DNA from 3 places in the Lysinibacillus sp. UBA5994 genome. Region 1 is predicted to be linked to each of the others. Evidence: riboswitches for the same ligand, from Rfam matches in the RefSeq annotation. Region 1 holds a riboswitch; each other region holds the start of a gene.
The links. Region 1 has a riboswitch for S-adenosylmethionine ahead of B3D98_RS01770 (bifunctional homocysteine S-methyltransferase/methylenetetrahydrofolate reductase). Riboswitches for the same ligand answer to the same signal wherever they lie in the genome.

Region 1 (5,512 bases):
AACGTGGCCAATCCGATGTGGAATAACGATCCACTGCTTGTCGAGCAATTTCCACTGCACGCTTATTAATTACTTCTGCTTTTGTGCCAAGATCATATTCATTTAACACAAGAGGCGTCCCACCAAATGTATTTGTACAAATAATATCTGCGCCTGCCTCTAAGTATTTATGGTGAATTTTTTCAATAACATCTGGTCTAGTAAGCACAAGATTTTCATTACAGCCATCAAGTTCCTCGCCACCAAAATCCTCTGCTGATAAATTTTCATTTTGTAGCATTGTTCCCATTGCGCCATCAAGAATTAAAATACGTTTCTCTAGTTGCTCTTCAATCGAGTGCTTAGCCATGTATACTTACTCCTTTTTTCTGTTCATCCAATTGCTTTATATATTTCATCAACTCTAGTGTCACATCGTAACGTAAAAATGGTGTAATAAGGTAAATCCCATTGAAATATTGCGTAGCCACTTCTACTAATTCTTTGGCAATAGCAATCCCTTCCAATGTTGCCTTTTCTTTATCTTCTCCACATGCTTTCATTCTTGTTAAGGCATCTTCAGATAATTTGATACCTGGCACTTCATGATGTAAAAATTCAGCGCTTTTATAACTCGTAACAGGCATAATACCGATGTAAATTGGAGCTTGTAAATGCTTTGTTGCCTCATAAATCTCTACAATTTTCTCTATCGTATATACTGGTTGAGAAATGAAGTAGTCTGCCCCATGCTCAATTTTCTTCTCCAAGCGTGTCACAGCACGATCTAACACACGGACGTTTGGATTAAATGCAGCAGCAACTGAAAAATTTGCTTTTTTACGAAGTGGCTTACCTGAGAAAGAGACCCCTTCATTTAATTGCTTAATTAATTGGATTAGCTCCATGGAAGATACATCATAAACACTTGTCGCACCTGGGAAATCTCCTACTTTTGTTGGATCACCCGTAACGGCCAACACATCATGAATACCTAAAGCATTTAACCCCATTAAATGAGATTGTAGACCAATTAAATTACGGTCTCGACATGTAATATGAGTTAGTGGGCGTACACCATGTGAGCTCTTCAACAATGCGCCCATTGCAATATTGCTAATACGTGGAGAGGCCAATGAATTGTCTGCCATCATAACTACATCTGCACCTGCATCATATAATTGCTTTGCTCCTTCAAGGAACCCATCAATCTCTAAATGTCTAGGCGTATCCAACTCTACTATGACAGAACGTTCACGTTTAACTTTTTCATGAAGAGGCTCATACTTTGTTGGCTCCGCTTCCCGAACAATCTCAATCTTTTTAGGCTTCGCAAGCTTCTCCTGAACCGGTGATAACTCTTCTAAATACTTCTTTGCTGCTGCAATATGTTTGGGTGTTGTACCACAGCAGCCCCCTATTAAACGTACACCTTGATCACGCAATTCAACAGCCGCTCGACCAAAATAATCAGCTTCTGATTCATAAACGACACGCCCATCCTCTAAGTCCAGTAGTGATGCATTTGGATAGGCCGACATAAATGCCTTATTAGGAAGTTCTACACCTTCAAATGCCTGAATTGTATGGTGTGGACCTAGTCGACAATTGACACCAACAATATCAGCACCTAGGGCTTCAAGCTCATGGAGAGCATTATTTAAAGACATCCCATTTTGTAGAACACCGGGCTCATGCATAGAAACTTGTGCAATAATCGGCAATTTTGTTTTTTCTCGTAGCATCTTTAAGGTTGCTGTTAATTCTTCAAAATCATAATAAGTTTCAAGTAAAAGGCCATCTGGATTCCCTGCAAGTAAGACGCTTGCTTGTTCTTCAATAGTCGCTAATATTTCATCCAAGGTTGCATCACTTTTACGAATTCCCCGAATACCACCAATTGTTCCTAAAACAAATTGACCGCCATCAGCCGCTGCTCGTTTTGCGATGGTGATAGCAGCTTCATTAAAATGTTGGACACGTGATTCCAATCCATAGCGAGCTAATTTAATGGCATTTGCACCGTACGTATTCGTTTGAATGATGTCAGCACCAGCCGCAATATATTCTCTATGAATCTTTTCAATTAACTCGGGTCTCTGAACATTCATTTCCTCATGGCAATACTCCAATCCATAGCCATATAGCACTGTGCCTATTGCACCGTCTGCCGTCAATACATGCGTTTTTAACCTTTCAAGCAATCCCATAAAATTAGCCTCTCTTCCTATGTCTCTATATAATAAAAAGCCTTCTTTCATAAAAAAAGAAGGCTTTAACGATTCATCATTGTTGTTCCTTCTCATCTTCGACTCAACGGTCTTCTGGATTTAGCACCTGACAATAAAGTTGGTTGCTGAAGCTTCAATGGGCCAGTCCCTCTGCTTCTCTTGATAAGAATTAAGTATGAATTTTTTAAATAATTAAAAGAATCATATCGTTTACTGACGAATGAGTCAAGACTATTTCACATAACAAAGTTTTTTTCCACTTAAAACCTTAGAAATTGGCAAGTTCCTTTGCAAGCTCTTCACCAATTTTTTTCCCGTTTTGAATGCAAGCACCAATACCTACGCCAAAATACGAGCACCCTGCAATCGATAAATTAGGATATTTCTCATGTAATTCTTGTAGTAATCCTTGTAATGCTTCACGATGCGCTAGATCATATTTAGGCATTTGATCAATCCATTTTGTTACATTCACAACGGTTGGCTGCTCCTCTATTCCTAGGCTCTTTCTCACATCTTCTAAAGCAACTGCTGCCAATTCTTCATCCGTCATGGCGCGTAGTTGCTCATAGGCTGGATTGATGCTCTTATAAAAGAGTCGCACAAGTAATTTATTTTCTTTCGATGTATGCTTCCATTTACGACTAGTCCAAGTTGCCGCATTACAAGTTACGTCTGAATTATGGGAAACAATATAGCCCGTTCCATCTGCTGGCAATTTAGCGTCTGGCACATCAAAACCTAAATAGATAGTAATCGCTGACGCTGTCGTAAATTGGTCAAAATAGCGGTTTAAAGATTCATCCTGTAGCAGATTTTGTACAGTATGGTTCGGTAATGCTAAAACGACATAATCTGACTCAATAATTTCACCATTAGCTAAGGAAATTGTGTAGTTCTTATCTTGTTTTTGAACATTTAGTGTAGTAACACCCTTGATAATTTCTACATCGGATAAGGTTTGTTCAAGTCGATCAATTAAAGAAGATAAACCATTTTTAAAGGATATAAATTTTTTGTTCGCTGCTTTAACAAATTGCTCACGATTCGCATCAAAGCCTTTAATAATACTTCCAAAATCATTCTTATAATCAATTAAATACGGTAAAGTAGAGCCAATAGAAAGCTGATGTAAATCTCCCGAATAAACACCTGCAAGGACTGGTGCAATTTGGTTTTTCACCAGTTCCTCTCCTAAATAGTAAGTTAAAAATTCACCAATTGAACTTTCCTTTGTGAAGCCATTGTTTGGCAATGTTAAATCCTTCAACGCTTCTTTTTTTCCCTGCTCGGAAATAAGTGTACTTTCCTCTAAGGATGCTACACTCATCGGTATTCCGAAAGTTGAATCTGCCGGAATAGCATGTAACTCATTATTCGTATAAATATAAGAAATACCTGTTTCGTTGTAAACTAATTCCGCCTCAAAATCAAGCTCCTGCACGAGTTCCATAACGCCTTGATGACGGGCTACAATAGAATCAGCACCCGTTTCCATGATGAAACCTTGTTCATGTGCTGAATATAATTTGCCTCCTAAATATGTATTTTTTTCTATAAGCACTAGACGAACATTTAAATTATGTTCCTTCACTTGACGTTGCAAATAATGCATTGTACATAGTCCTGTAATACCGCCGCCTAAAACAACAACTGTTTTCATCATAACCGCCCCTATTATTCATTCTTTCTACAGTATAATCCTTTTTTCATTGAAAATTACGTTAAACCCTTTACAAATTTAGCAAAAATAGAGCTATTTCATCAGTGAAATAGCTCTTACTTTCTGAATCTCTATAAAATTGATCCTCTATAGCGATAACTTCACAACAAACATTTAAATAGGTACTATAGTGTTTATTACGTCTAAAAATATGAAAAATAGAATGTAAATGTTAGTAGTCTATCCTTTTAAATTTTGCGCAAAGCTCGCTAATTTTTCAGCTGAATTTGTTACCTCAGTAAATGAAGTGCCTAATTCACTTAATATGCCTACAATTGCTTGTATTTTTGTTGCCATACACTCATTTTGATCTTTTGCTTCTGTCATGGCTCCCAATATACTCGTAAATTGGCCTTCAGTTTGTAACATATTTTCTTCACCTGCTGCAACTTCATCTTGAATGTTGGTCAAAGAATACTCTAATTTCTCTGTTCGTTCACCTGTCTTTTTCAATAACAAAGCCACCGCTGTAACAGATTCTTTTGTCTGAATTGATAATTTACGTACTTCATCGGCCACTACGCTAAAGCCCTTTCCCGCTTCCCCAGCACGTGCTGCTTCAATTGCAGCATTTAAAGCCAATAGATTCGTTTGATTCGCAATATTGGTCACAACACTCATAATTGTTTCCATTTCCTTAGACATACCTGATAATTGTTCAATATTTTCTTCTATATCATGAAGAGAATGACTAATATTGAGCATATTTTGTGATTGATTTTTTAAACGCTCGCGACCCTCAAGTGCTTGGTTTTCAGCCAGTGTAGACACATCGAGTGATTTTTTTGCCAAATGTTTAATTTCGTCAGATTGCTTACTTAAGCAGCAAAATGAATTATTGGTTTCCTGCGAGATAGCTGCAAGTGCTTCCGAAGAATCTACAATCTGTCGTTCAATCGCTTCTTTTTCATGAACCATTTTTTCTTTCAGTTGTTCCACAGTGTTTTCAAAAGCTTCTAAAACGAGTTGTTGCTCAAAATTACAAATTTTCGATATAGCTCTGATCGTATTAAATTGATCTTGTGGAAATTCTATATTTTTTTCGACTAAATCAATAAATGATATCGATAAATCTTGGAATGCGCAGATATACCACTGTGTTCTAAGCCCAATGTGGACATGCACCTTTGCAATTTTTACACGCCTTTGGTAATACATCTCATCAATGGTTCCGTTAAACATTTCAATAATATGTTGCCGTAATGTTACTTTAAGCTTTTCTACAGAACTATGATGACTGATAATATCTACCAAATGATGCTCTGTTCCAATCATGTTGTAAAAACGGTTTACGATGTGATCTACATTATCCATAACTATTGGCTGGAAAGCTTTTAAATATTGTAAGTCGTTCTTCGTTAAGTTCAGCATTTCAATTTGCTTCGCCATCGATTGACGAGAGGACAAATCCATTTTCACTGTGTATTGCTGTAAATCCAATACCTTCGTCTTTCTTTGTTTTTGAAAAATCACACATCTTCCCTCTTTCATTCCGTTTACTTTCATCAGGCTGAGAAACATCAAATCCCTTTTAACATATTGATGGATACACGAAAAAATACCGATAAAATCTGATTAG
Region 2 (5,512 bases), on a different contig from region 1:
TATATTTTCTGGTGATTCCACTTGATGAACCAAATGATCAAAATATAAAGTCATGGCCATTCCCCTTTCTTTCCCCATTACCTTTACCTGTATGTTTGATTAGTTTAAAATTTACTCAAGAAAAGGAGTTACTAGTAGGATATGAAAAAAAGTTTCGTTTACCTACAAACTCCGTTCACTAATTTCATAAAGAGGTGATTTGAATGACAGATTTAGTAGCTGCTTTTAAATTGGCATTAGGTAATTATCCTACAGGCGTAACAGTTGTCACGACATGTCATGACACAAAACCGATTGGCTTAACCGTCAATTCCTTTGCATCTGTTTCAATCGACCCGCTCCTTATTTTGTGGTCACTCGATAAAAAATCTCAGCTCCATCCTTATTTCACGACTGCGCCAAATTTTGCGGTCAATATTTTAGCGAGTGATCAAGAGCATTTATGTACACTATTTGCCAGTAAAATCCCTGATCGCTTTGCACAAGCAAAATGGTCAACTTCCTCTTTAGGACTACCGATTTTACATGATACAGCAGCTAATTTACAATGTAAAACATTTCAGCAAATCGATGCTGGCGACCATACCATTTTTATTGGGCAGGTCGTAGACATTACAAATGCTCAAAAAGAGCCTTTGCTTTATCATCGCCGTCATATCGGTCCCATACCAAAAAGCTTTTATAGCTAGCCTTTACACAAAAAAAGGGCCACTTGTAAGCACAGGAAATCCTTCATGCTTATAGGTGGCCGTTTGACATAAGTTCTACTGAAATCATTGTTATTTTTTCTGCGGAAATCTCTGCTTTTCAAGCCTATTAATTTGCACAATCACACCATCTTGAATCGTAATATGCACTTCACCAAATTCAAGATTTTGAATCGCCTTCGCAATTGCCTCTAGTTTCTTATCATCTACTTTTACTGACTGAGCCATACGATACACCCCTTCTTTTTTATCCTTATTGTTCATAAAGAGGCCAACGCATCAAACTGATTGATAGCCCCTCCTATCTCTCAGACACCATCTGTTGGATTTGGCACCTGTTGTTCGGTTGCCGAGGCTTCATTGGGCCAAGTCCCTCCACCTCTCTTGATAAGAGTACTGCGTTTCTTGAAAATAATTCTATAATTCTGCTATAGGAATGTCAATACAAAATATTAGAAAACCTAGTTGAATACTATGCAATATGTCGTTTAGATTAAAAGACTCCCTATACCTAAAGTATTTTATGCCTAGTCAGTGAGAAATAGATGGCAATCCATTAATTTATTACAAGCTCCATTTCCTCATCATAAATTCAAGTGGGCCTCGATGATGTTTAGTCCTCCACCATACAGAAACAACGACACATCCTAAAAAATAACAGCAGGCATACAGCATGGAAAAAGCAAGTGTTTGGTTCTCCAGCTTTTGGCAAATAATTAGTATTCCAATGCCTATAACAACATGGCCAACATAATGCGTTAAAGACATTTGTCCTGTTAATATGAAAGATTGAATAACTTTATTTTTACATGTCTCTACAAGATAGATGGAGCCAACAATGATGACAATAGCCGAAGCCGAATTAGATAGGACATACATCATATTCGGTGGAATCGGTCCTGTATCAAATAAATACAATGCACTCTCTACATCTAATAAATGAATGGTTGTCATCTTAATGAATAACGTTGAACAAGTCTCAGTCATGATGACTAACAATAAACCTATCACCAGTAAGTTTTTTCTTAATGTATGATTTGTTAAATCTAATGTGCCCATTACCATACCTATCAGAAAGAAGCAAATCCAGGGGAATAGTGGATGATAGCCATTAAACATCAAATTTCTTATAAATCCTGCTGGTGTCCAAAAATCAAGATACTCTAGTAGCACATATGTTGGATGCCAACCAGCAAGGTAACTAAATTGAATTTGAAGCCATTGTGAAAGGATAAGGATGGCACCGATTATGAAGATCATCATTTTCTTGGATTGGGCAATCAACCAAGCAGCAACAAACATATACACGCCATAATAATGTAAGATATCTCCTGTCCAGCCGATTGCATATAATATTAACCCTATCGTAAATAACAAAAGCGCCCTCTTCCACAAAGTAAGTCGATTTTGACGAAGAAGGATTGGGTCCTTACTCTCTCTAGCCTGACGAGTCATTAAGGCTGTCCCTATTCCTGCTAGCATGACAAATACGGCCGAAGCACGTCCCTCGAAAAGATGTTGGAAGGCAATTAACCATGTTGAACCATTCGTTGTAGAACCTGTTATGACGCCAAAATTGACAATGAACATGCCAAGCATGGCGAGAGCTCTTGCAAAATCAAGACCTTCAATGCGCCGATCATCATTTCTTTTTGTCATCTTTGCCCCCTTGGATAACGCTATGTACAGCCTCCTTCCAAATAGCCCTATAGTTCAATTGGTTGCCTGTTAACATGAAATTACCGATATTATCATAGACGAGGGCTAGCATCTGTGCCTTCGCTTCTATATGTGGAGTATCCTCTAGCACGCCTAGCTGTACGCCATATCGTAGGATAGCAACAAAGCTCGTTAAAAAGCTGGTTTCTAGCTCTACTAATTGTCTTTTATAGTTTTCATCGCGGGCCGCTAATAGTACATATTGATTAAATATTTTATTAAAATAAGGGTCCTTGTCCTGTGCCTCAATAGATTTATAGCCTAGCTTAAGTAATTCCTCCTTAAAATTAGCAGAAGAAAGCTCTTTATAATCCACAGCAACATCATGTTGAATTTCTTTATACAATTCATCAAATATGAAAGCGATTAATTGATCCTTTGATTGAAAATAATAGTAAATGGCTGGTTTTGAAATACCGACCTCTGTAGCAATCATTGCTAAGCTTGTTTTTTCAAATCCATTTTCCGCAAACATCCCATAAGCAATTTCTATAATTTTGTGAAAAGTTTGTTCTTTATTTCCCATTATTACCCTCCTTTTTTACCGACCGTTAAGTAAATATTATAGGATGCTAACCTTTTAGACAAGAAAAAACTGTGTAGAAATATTTCTCTACACAGTTCACATTTATTGATTTTGTAAATACATCATTAAAGCTTCTGCTGTTTTTTGCTTGCCCATTACTTTAAGAGGCTGTCCATCAGCAGGTACAATCCAATGAGGTTCATCCCCCCCATATAAAGACTGAGAGCTATTTGCTACCATAAATTGTGCATTGGCTGTTTCCATACGCAGTCTGGCACGAGCTAACAAGAATTCCTCATCATTCGTTGCTTCGAGCTTAAAGCCTACTAACGTTACATTCGGTTGCCATCCCTTAATTTGACCTAATACTTTTGGTGCTTTTTTAAAATGAATAATAGGTGGTTCGTCAGAAGGCATTTTCCCCGTTTCCTCCATTAAATTACCTGATTGATCATATACTTTGTCAATGACCCAATCAGAGCCCGCAGCCGCCATAATAACGATATCGACATGTTGTTGTTGAACTGCATGACGCACCTTTTGTCCTAAATCCTCTATGCCTTCAAATTGTATCAATGTCATATCATTTTGGTTTTCTGGGAGCTGTGCAAAGTAACCATGCATGTATACTACGTTAGCGCCAGCAGCCCGCGCCGCCTCTGCTAAATAACACCCCATTGTGCCTTTTGATAAATTCGTATGACCTCGTACACGATCCCATTTTTCAAGTGTTCCCCCACTTGTAATGAGTACGGTTTTGCCCTGTAATGTCCCCATACACTCACCTATTTTCTGAAATATATACAAATACTATTTTAACGTAATGTAAGGATAGGCTTCAATAGCCACTATTTTAGGGAGCTGTTTTGTTCTTTTAGCCAAGCACTTAATATCTCTGCAAATTTCTTTGTGACGGGCGAAGCATGGTGTTTCATGGCAATACCAATCGTTCGGTAGCCACCTTGCTTTAACGGAATCGCTCTCAATGTTGGCGGTAAATTTTGAATAACCAACTGAGGTAAAATACTGATCCCTAAATGATGAGAAATCATGGAAAGAATTCCCACTTCCTCGGAAAGCTCAAAGCGGATATTCGGCTTAACATGATATTGCTCTAATAGCACCTTGACATCATTTGTCCCTTTATAGGAAGTCATAATAAATGGCATATCCTCTAAATCTACGATATCAATTTCTGTCTTATCAAACAATGGACTTTTATCCGAAACAATACATAATAATGGGTCTTGTTGGAGCTCAGTGAACTGATATTGCTCTGACTTTTGACCATTCAAAAATCCTGCTTCTACTTCACCACTTAAAAGCCATTGTTCAATTTCATAGTAATCTCCCTCTCGTAATTCCACCTGTATCCCTGGAAATTGATTATCCATAATTCGAACAATCTCTGGCATCCAATTTGAAGAAATACTCGATATCACACCAATTCGAACCTTACCTCGTGTCACGCCATGAATGTGAGCTGCTTCCTGTTGCAATAATTCCTGAGCATCCAAAACCTGACGCATTGCCCTTAGCATTGTTTGTCCCTCACTCGTTAATGTCACACCCACACGACTTCGATGAATGAGCGCAAAGCCAAACTCTTTTTCTAAACTCGACACGGCATGACTCACAGCAGATTGTGTTAACCCTAGCGCATCAGCTGCTTTTGTAAAGCTTGCCACCTCTGCCACCTTTGTTAAAATCTCATATTTCACTAAGCTCATCCGCAATCCCTCTATATACATGAATTTTTTTAATCCTATTCATTATAAACATTCGTTTTACTAATCACAACACAAGATATATAGTAATTTTTAGTATAAAACTGTTTTAGTACACAGATGGTAGGTGAACATAATGAGTATCCAAGGAAAAGCAAATGTATTGATGGTTATTGTCACAATGTTTTGGGGGCTCTCTTATACCTTTATGGTCATGGGGCTAGAAACGTTGGCAGTTTATAATGTGGTGGCATTACGTTGTATCATCGCATTTTTTGTAGCAGGACTTATTTTTTACAAACGGATGATCAAAGTAAATGGTAAAACATTAAAATATGCGGCTATTCAAGGATTTTTATTATTCATTGTGTTCGCGTTAAGTTTATTTGGTTTACAATCTACTTCTGTTTCAAATGCTGGCTTCATCTTGAGCCTAACGGTCGTGTTAGTGCCGATTTTCAGCAGCTTTATTGAAAAAAAATTACCTTCTCGAGCAGTTAGCTTTGCGATCATTTGTACCATGATTGGTATTACCGTCTTAACAGCACACGGCTCATTCACATTCCATAAAGGTGATTTATTAGTAGCAATTGCTGCGTTATGTTATTCAATTTATTTACTTTTAAATAGCTCATTCACACGAAATGTAGAGTCCATTTCATACGGAATTTATCAGCTTGGCTTTGCTGGAATTTATGCACTTGTGTTAACCTTTCTATTCGAAACACCAACAATGCCAAATTCAGCAATATCCTGGATTGCTATTTTAGGGCTTGGCATCATCTGTAGTGCGTTTTGCTTTGTTGGTCAAACTGTTGCACAACAGTATACTT
Region 3 (5,512 bases), on a different contig from region 1:
TTAGCTGTTAAAATATTTGGTTGCACATCATATACCTTAGTGACTTCTGCTAATAATGGCTTACCAGTACTTTCACCAAGGAATGTTAAACGGATTACACTTCCTGAAACATTTAATTGCTCAATAAGAGAAGGGGATAAATTACGTTGTGAAATTGTATTCAAAAACTTTCGCGTTGTAGGGTGCTTCGGTTTCGCAAAAAGTTCAATCGCTGTGCCAAATTCCACAACTTTCCCTGATTCTAGAACAGAAACCTCATCGCAAATTTTTTGAATTACATTCATTTCATGTGTGATGAGCAGAATCGTAATGCCTAATTCACGATTAATTTTTAACAACAATTCAAGAATGGCTTCCGTTGTCTCTGGATCAAGTGCACTTGTTGCTTCGTCGCTAAGTAAAATCTCTGGTTCCTGTGCTAAGGCACGTGCAATAGCCACACGCTGTTTTTGACCACCTGAAAGTTGATTTGGGTAACTATCTAGTTTATCTGTTAAACCGACAATTTCAGCATACTTAGCTACTCGGTTTTTTACTTCCGCCTCTTTATAGCCTAGTAGCTTTAAGGGAACTGCAATATTATTGTAAACTGTTGCTGTTTTTAAGAGATTAAAGTGCTGGAAGATCATCCCGATTTTTTGGCGTGTTTGACGTAATTCGTGAAGAGAAAGGGTCGTAATGTCTACATTGTCTATCACTACTTTTCCTGCTGTAGGACGTTCTAGTAGATTAACGCAACGAATGAGTGTACTTTTACCAGCACCACTATAGCCTATTACACCATGAATTTGTCCCTTTTTTACGTGAAGATTGATGCCATCCACAGCTTTTATGATGCCTTTTTTCGACTTAAATTCTTTTGAGATATTTTGTAATTGAATCATGCAATTGTTTGCTCCTTTCTCAACCTTCTAAAAAGCAAGAATCTGCTCGTCTTCCCATTGGGGAATTTCAGCAGATTCTTCGGCTTTATAGAAGCTTTCTGAACATATTACCAGCTAGGGATTACAGAACCTTTGAATTCCTCTTCGATGAATTGACGCACTTCGTCAGATTGGTAAGCCTCAACGAACTTTTTAATTGTTGGATCATTTTCATTTTCAGCACGTACAACAATATAGTTCACGTATGGAGAATCAGTAGATTCCAATAAAATAGAGTCATCTTTAGGATTAATACCAGCTTCTAATGCAAAGTTTGTATTAATAGCTGCTACATCTACCTCACTAAGTTGTTTAGGAATTTGAGCCGCCTCTAATTCAATGAATTTTAAATTCTTTTTGTTTTCTTCTACATCACGGATCGAGGCTGTTAAGTCTGCACCCTCTTTTAACTTAATATAGCCAGCTTCCTGTAAAACAAAGAGGGCACGCGCTCCATTCGTTGGGTCGTTTGGTAAGCCAAACGTTGCACCTTCAGGAATGTCATCAAAGGATTTATATTTTTCTGAGTAGATACCCATTGGATTTAAAATCGTCTTGCCCACTGGTACTAAATCTGTATCATGGTCTTTATTAAATGTATCTAGGAAAGGCTCGTGTTGATAGCTGTTCGCATCAAGATCACCTTCAGCTAAGGATGTATTAGGTAAAACATAGTCAGAAAATGATTTTAGTTCAACTTCTAGCCCATTTTCTTTTGCTACTTTAGCGGCTACTTCTGCAATTTGTTCGTGTGGACCAGAAGTGACGCCTACAACGATTTTCTTTTCATCAATTCCTTCAGCTTGGCTTTTACTATCTTCTTTAGAGCCACAGCCTGCTAAAGCTGCTACTAATGTTAGACTTGCTAATCCTACTAAAAATTTATTTTTCTTTTTCATGATAATACCTCCAAGATTGTTTTTATCGGTTTTTTGAAAATAAAAAAACTCTCTTACAAATTAAGAGAGGCTCATGAAAAGATGTCCTCTCTTATCTATCAAACGAATTTCGTTTGCAGGATTTAGCACCTTCCTTTAAAAAGGAGGTTGCCGAGCTTCATAGGGCCAGTCCCTCAGCTACTCTTGATAAGAGATTTATAATATTTTTTTGTAATTCCGATAGAACTAATATAATTTATAGGGTATAGTAAGTCAATAAATAATTTTTAAATTTTTTATATAATTATAATATTTCGACGCAAAAGAGGGATTACAATGTCTATAAGAGTTAATTATGGTATAGGTTCATTTGGTAAGGTTATTAGTGCTCGTTTTCTAACGGGAACAGATATCATTGAAGGGATTGAAGCGCTTTGCGAAGAGAATAGCATAGAGTCAGCAACAATTGTAAGCTGTATTGGCAGCTTTCAAAAAAGCAGCTTTGTTTATTTAGTGCCAGATGCAACAGCTCAAATTCATGTTCGTTTTAGTGATGTGATTGAAAAAGAGGGACCATTAGAATTTATTCAAGGTTCAGGTGTGGTGTGTAAACGAGATGGTGGATATGAGACACATATCCATGGTTCTATGAGCGATCAATGGGGTGTTGTATCAGGTGGGCATTTAATAAAAGGGGGCAACCCTGTTATTACTGCTGACATCGTGTTGGCAGAGGTACAAGGAATTCAACATATTCGAAAATGGGATGATGAAACAGGTCATGTTCAATTTTATCCATTAGAAAATGGTTTAGGGCAACCAAGGAAAATTGAAAAATAGTAATAATCCTGTAGCTAGTGATAGCTACAGGATACGGCGTCATTATCTTTTAAACAATTGTAATTGCTCGATTCTATGGATTGCTTCACGTAAGCGCTCCTCACTAACCAGCAATCCTACGCGTACATAGCCTTCACCATATTGACCGAAGCCATTACCTGCTGCTACAGCGATATCAGCTTTTTCGAGCAAAAGATCAGCAAACTGTTCACTTGTATAGCCTAGTGGTACAGGGAGCCATGCGAAGAAGGAGCCTTTTGGAGCCGTAACATGCCAGCCAATTCTTCGAGCTTCTTCAATGAGTACATTGCGGCGACGCTCATAAGTAGCTCGTAGTTCATCCGTACATTGCTGGGAAGCCGTCAGTGCTACTGCTGCAGCTTGTTGAATGGCAGGGAATTGACTACAAAACAGATGATCCTGAATTAGATTAATAGCAGCAATAATCTCAGCATTTCCTACAGCGAAGCCTATACGCCAGCCAGCCATATTATAGGTTTTCGATAATGTATACATTTCAACTCCTACTTCTTTTGCACCCTTTGCTTGAAGGAAGCTAACTGGTTTATTACCGTCAAATCCTATTGCCCCATAAGCAAAATCATGTGATACGATAATATTGTGCTCCTTCGCAAAGCGAACGGTCTCTTCAAAAAACGCAAGTGATGCTGTACCACCTGTAGGGTTGTTCGGGTAATTTAAGTAAAGAAGCTTTGCTTTTTCTTTCACTTCATCAGGTAATGCATGATAATCAGGTAAGAAATCATTTTCAGCAAAAAGGGGCATTACTTCAAAATTGACGTCTCCTAGTACAACACCTGATAGGTAATCTGGATATCCAGGATCTGGTAAGAGCATCGTGTCACCAGGGTTTAACACAGCTAAAGGTAGCTCAACTAGACCAATTTTTGTTCCACCAAGAATCGCTACCTCTGTATCTGGATTTAGTTCTACCTGATATTCACGTTGATAAAAGTCCGCAGCAGCTTGGCGTAATTCAGCGAGACCTCTAAATGGTGAATATTTGTGGTTGTGAGGATTTTCAGCTGCTTCCTGTAATGCTTGAATGATGTGAATAGGCGTTGGCTGATCGGGATTTCCTTGCCCAAGGTTAATGACATCACGCCCTTCTTCTAGAGCCAAATTTACTTTTTGAACGAGTGCTGCAAAAAATTGAGTGGGTAGTTGCTGTAGTTTTTTAGAGAATTCCATGCATGATCACCTTTTTCAGAATATAATAATTATTATTGAAGAATATGAAGCAAATAGTATTACTTTTTCTGTTAATTGTCTAGAGGAGGAATAGAGATGAAAATCGGTTGTATTCAATTAAATATTGGCTTTGACAAAGTTGAAGAAAATTTTGAACGTGCCGAGGATAAGATTCGTGAAGCTGCAAAAAATGGGGCAGAAATCATAGTGTTACCTGAAATGTGGAATACAGGCTATGCTTTAGAGAAACTACCTGAGCTAGCAGATATCAATGGTGAGCGGACAAAGGCCTTTTTGGCTAAACTTGCTAAGGAACTTGATGTACATATTGTAGGGGGCTCTGTTTCAACAAAGAAAGGCGATAAATTTTATAATACGATGTATACCTTTGATCGTAATGGAGAACTAGTTGGGGAATATAGCAAGGCACATCTTTTCCGTTTAATGGACGAGCATCTTTACTTGGAAGCAGGGGATGAAATGAATCGTTTTGCTTTAGATGATATTGAAGCTGCTGGTGTCATTTGCTATGATATTCGCTTTCCAGAATGGTTACGTGCACATGCATTACAAGGAGCAAAGGTATTATTTGTACCAGCGCAGTGGCCAACTCCGAGGATTGACCATTGGAAAACGTTGCTACAGGCTCGTGCAATTGAAAATCAATGCTTTGTGATTGCAGTAAATCGTATTTCGAAAAAGGTAGAAAATTTTAATGGGCAGTCTATGATTATTCAGCCTTGGGGAGAAGTATTATGGGTAGGTGCTGAGGACGAGGAAGTAGCAGTGATCGATGTAGACTTTTCTATTGTCGATGAAGTACGTAGAAGAATTCCTGTTTACGATGATCGTAGACCTGGATTGTATCACGATGTAGTTGTGAAAGGGTAATAAAGGGCACGCTTAGGAGGGGAGATAGCCTTTTAAGCGTGCCAACTTTTTTCTAGCTCTTATCCTCGATCAATGAATTGGCTAGTAGCATAAATTCAAGTGTAATGCGGTTATGCCCGTTCATAAAATTTTTACCAAGTAAACTTTCAAGCTTTTTTAAGCGGTGATAGAGTGTTTGACGAACAATAAACAATTGATTCGCTGTTTGCTGTTTAGAGCCATTTGTTTGTAAATACACCTGCAATGTTTCGAGAAGCTTACTATTATATTTTTCATCGTATTCAATAACGGGCTGTAAATAGTCGTAAATCACTTCCTGTAAATCCACCTGCATTTGTAATTTATAGATTAAATGATATAAATGCAGATCATCATAAAAGAACGAGGACGTTTGTACTTTTCGACAAATATATAAGGTTTCTAGTGCAGTTTGATAACTTTTAGGAATTTCATCTACATCACAAACGACCTTCCCAATAGCTATCTGATAACCTTGTGCCTGCTGCTTTTTATAAAATTCAGTTTTGACCAAAGAGGAAAACATGTTGTTTAGCATATCACGAATGGCTTTACTATCTTTTGTATGCAGTAAAATAAAAATAACATAGCTTTTTCTTTCAAATAAAAATGGAATAAAGCCATGTTGCTCAAAGAGATTACGATAATAAAGCTTACTATAGACTACATCCTCCTGTGCCTTTGTCAACGTATTAGGAGAAGCCAAAATAAAGACAGTGCCACTGGATTGTGTATAGTTAGTATAATGTG

Region 2: another riboswitch for S-adenosylmethionine. It lies ahead of B3D98_RS09770 (YezD family protein); the one in region 1 lies ahead of B3D98_RS01770 (bifunctional homocysteine S-methyltransferase/methylenetetrahydrofolate reductase).
Region 3: another riboswitch for S-adenosylmethionine. It lies ahead of B3D98_RS11060 (MetQ/NlpA family ABC transporter substrate-binding protein); the one in region 1 lies ahead of B3D98_RS01770 (bifunctional homocysteine S-methyltransferase/methylenetetrahydrofolate reductase).

The regions. Positions count from the first base shown of each region.
Region 1 is NZ_DJAU01000005.1:28,117-33,628, forward strand. Features, by position in the region: gene metH (methionine synthase) at 1-349, opposite strand, end outside; gene B3D98_RS01770 (bifunctional homocysteine S-methyltransferase/methylenetetrahydrofolate reductase) at 342-2,189, opposite strand; SAM riboswitch class I at 2,279-2,379, opposite strand; gene B3D98_RS01775 (protoporphyrinogen oxidase) at 2,479-3,873, opposite strand; gene B3D98_RS01780 (globin-coupled sensor protein) at 4,114-5,406, opposite strand.
Region 2 is NZ_DJAU01000028.1:74,868-80,379, reverse strand. Features, by position in the region: gene B3D98_RS09780 (VOC family protein) at 1-54, opposite strand, end outside; gene B3D98_RS09775 (flavin reductase family protein) at 204-689, shown strand; gene B3D98_RS09770 (YezD family protein) at 780-935, opposite strand; SAM riboswitch class I at 1,006-1,101, opposite strand; gene B3D98_RS09765 (DUF418 domain-containing protein) at 1,272-2,366, opposite strand; gene B3D98_RS09760 (TetR/AcrR family transcriptional regulator) at 2,350-2,952, opposite strand; gene B3D98_RS09755 (phosphopantothenoylcysteine decarboxylase) at 3,055-3,729, opposite strand; gene B3D98_RS09750 (LysR family transcriptional regulator) at 3,801-4,682, opposite strand; gene B3D98_RS09745 (DMT family transporter) at 4,816-5,512, shown strand, end outside.
Region 3 is NZ_DJAU01000031.1:58,872-64,383, reverse strand. Features, by position in the region: gene B3D98_RS11065 (methionine ABC transporter ATP-binding protein) at 1-884, opposite strand, end outside; gene B3D98_RS11060 (MetQ/NlpA family ABC transporter substrate-binding protein) at 992-1,822, opposite strand; SAM riboswitch class I at 1,911-2,015, opposite strand; gene B3D98_RS11055 (PPC domain-containing DNA-binding protein) at 2,138-2,641, shown strand; gene B3D98_RS11050 (pyridoxal phosphate-dependent aminotransferase) at 2,684-3,853, opposite strand; gene B3D98_RS11045 (carbon-nitrogen family hydrolase) at 3,950-4,744, shown strand; gene B3D98_RS11040 (PucR family transcriptional regulator) at 4,797-5,512, opposite strand, start outside.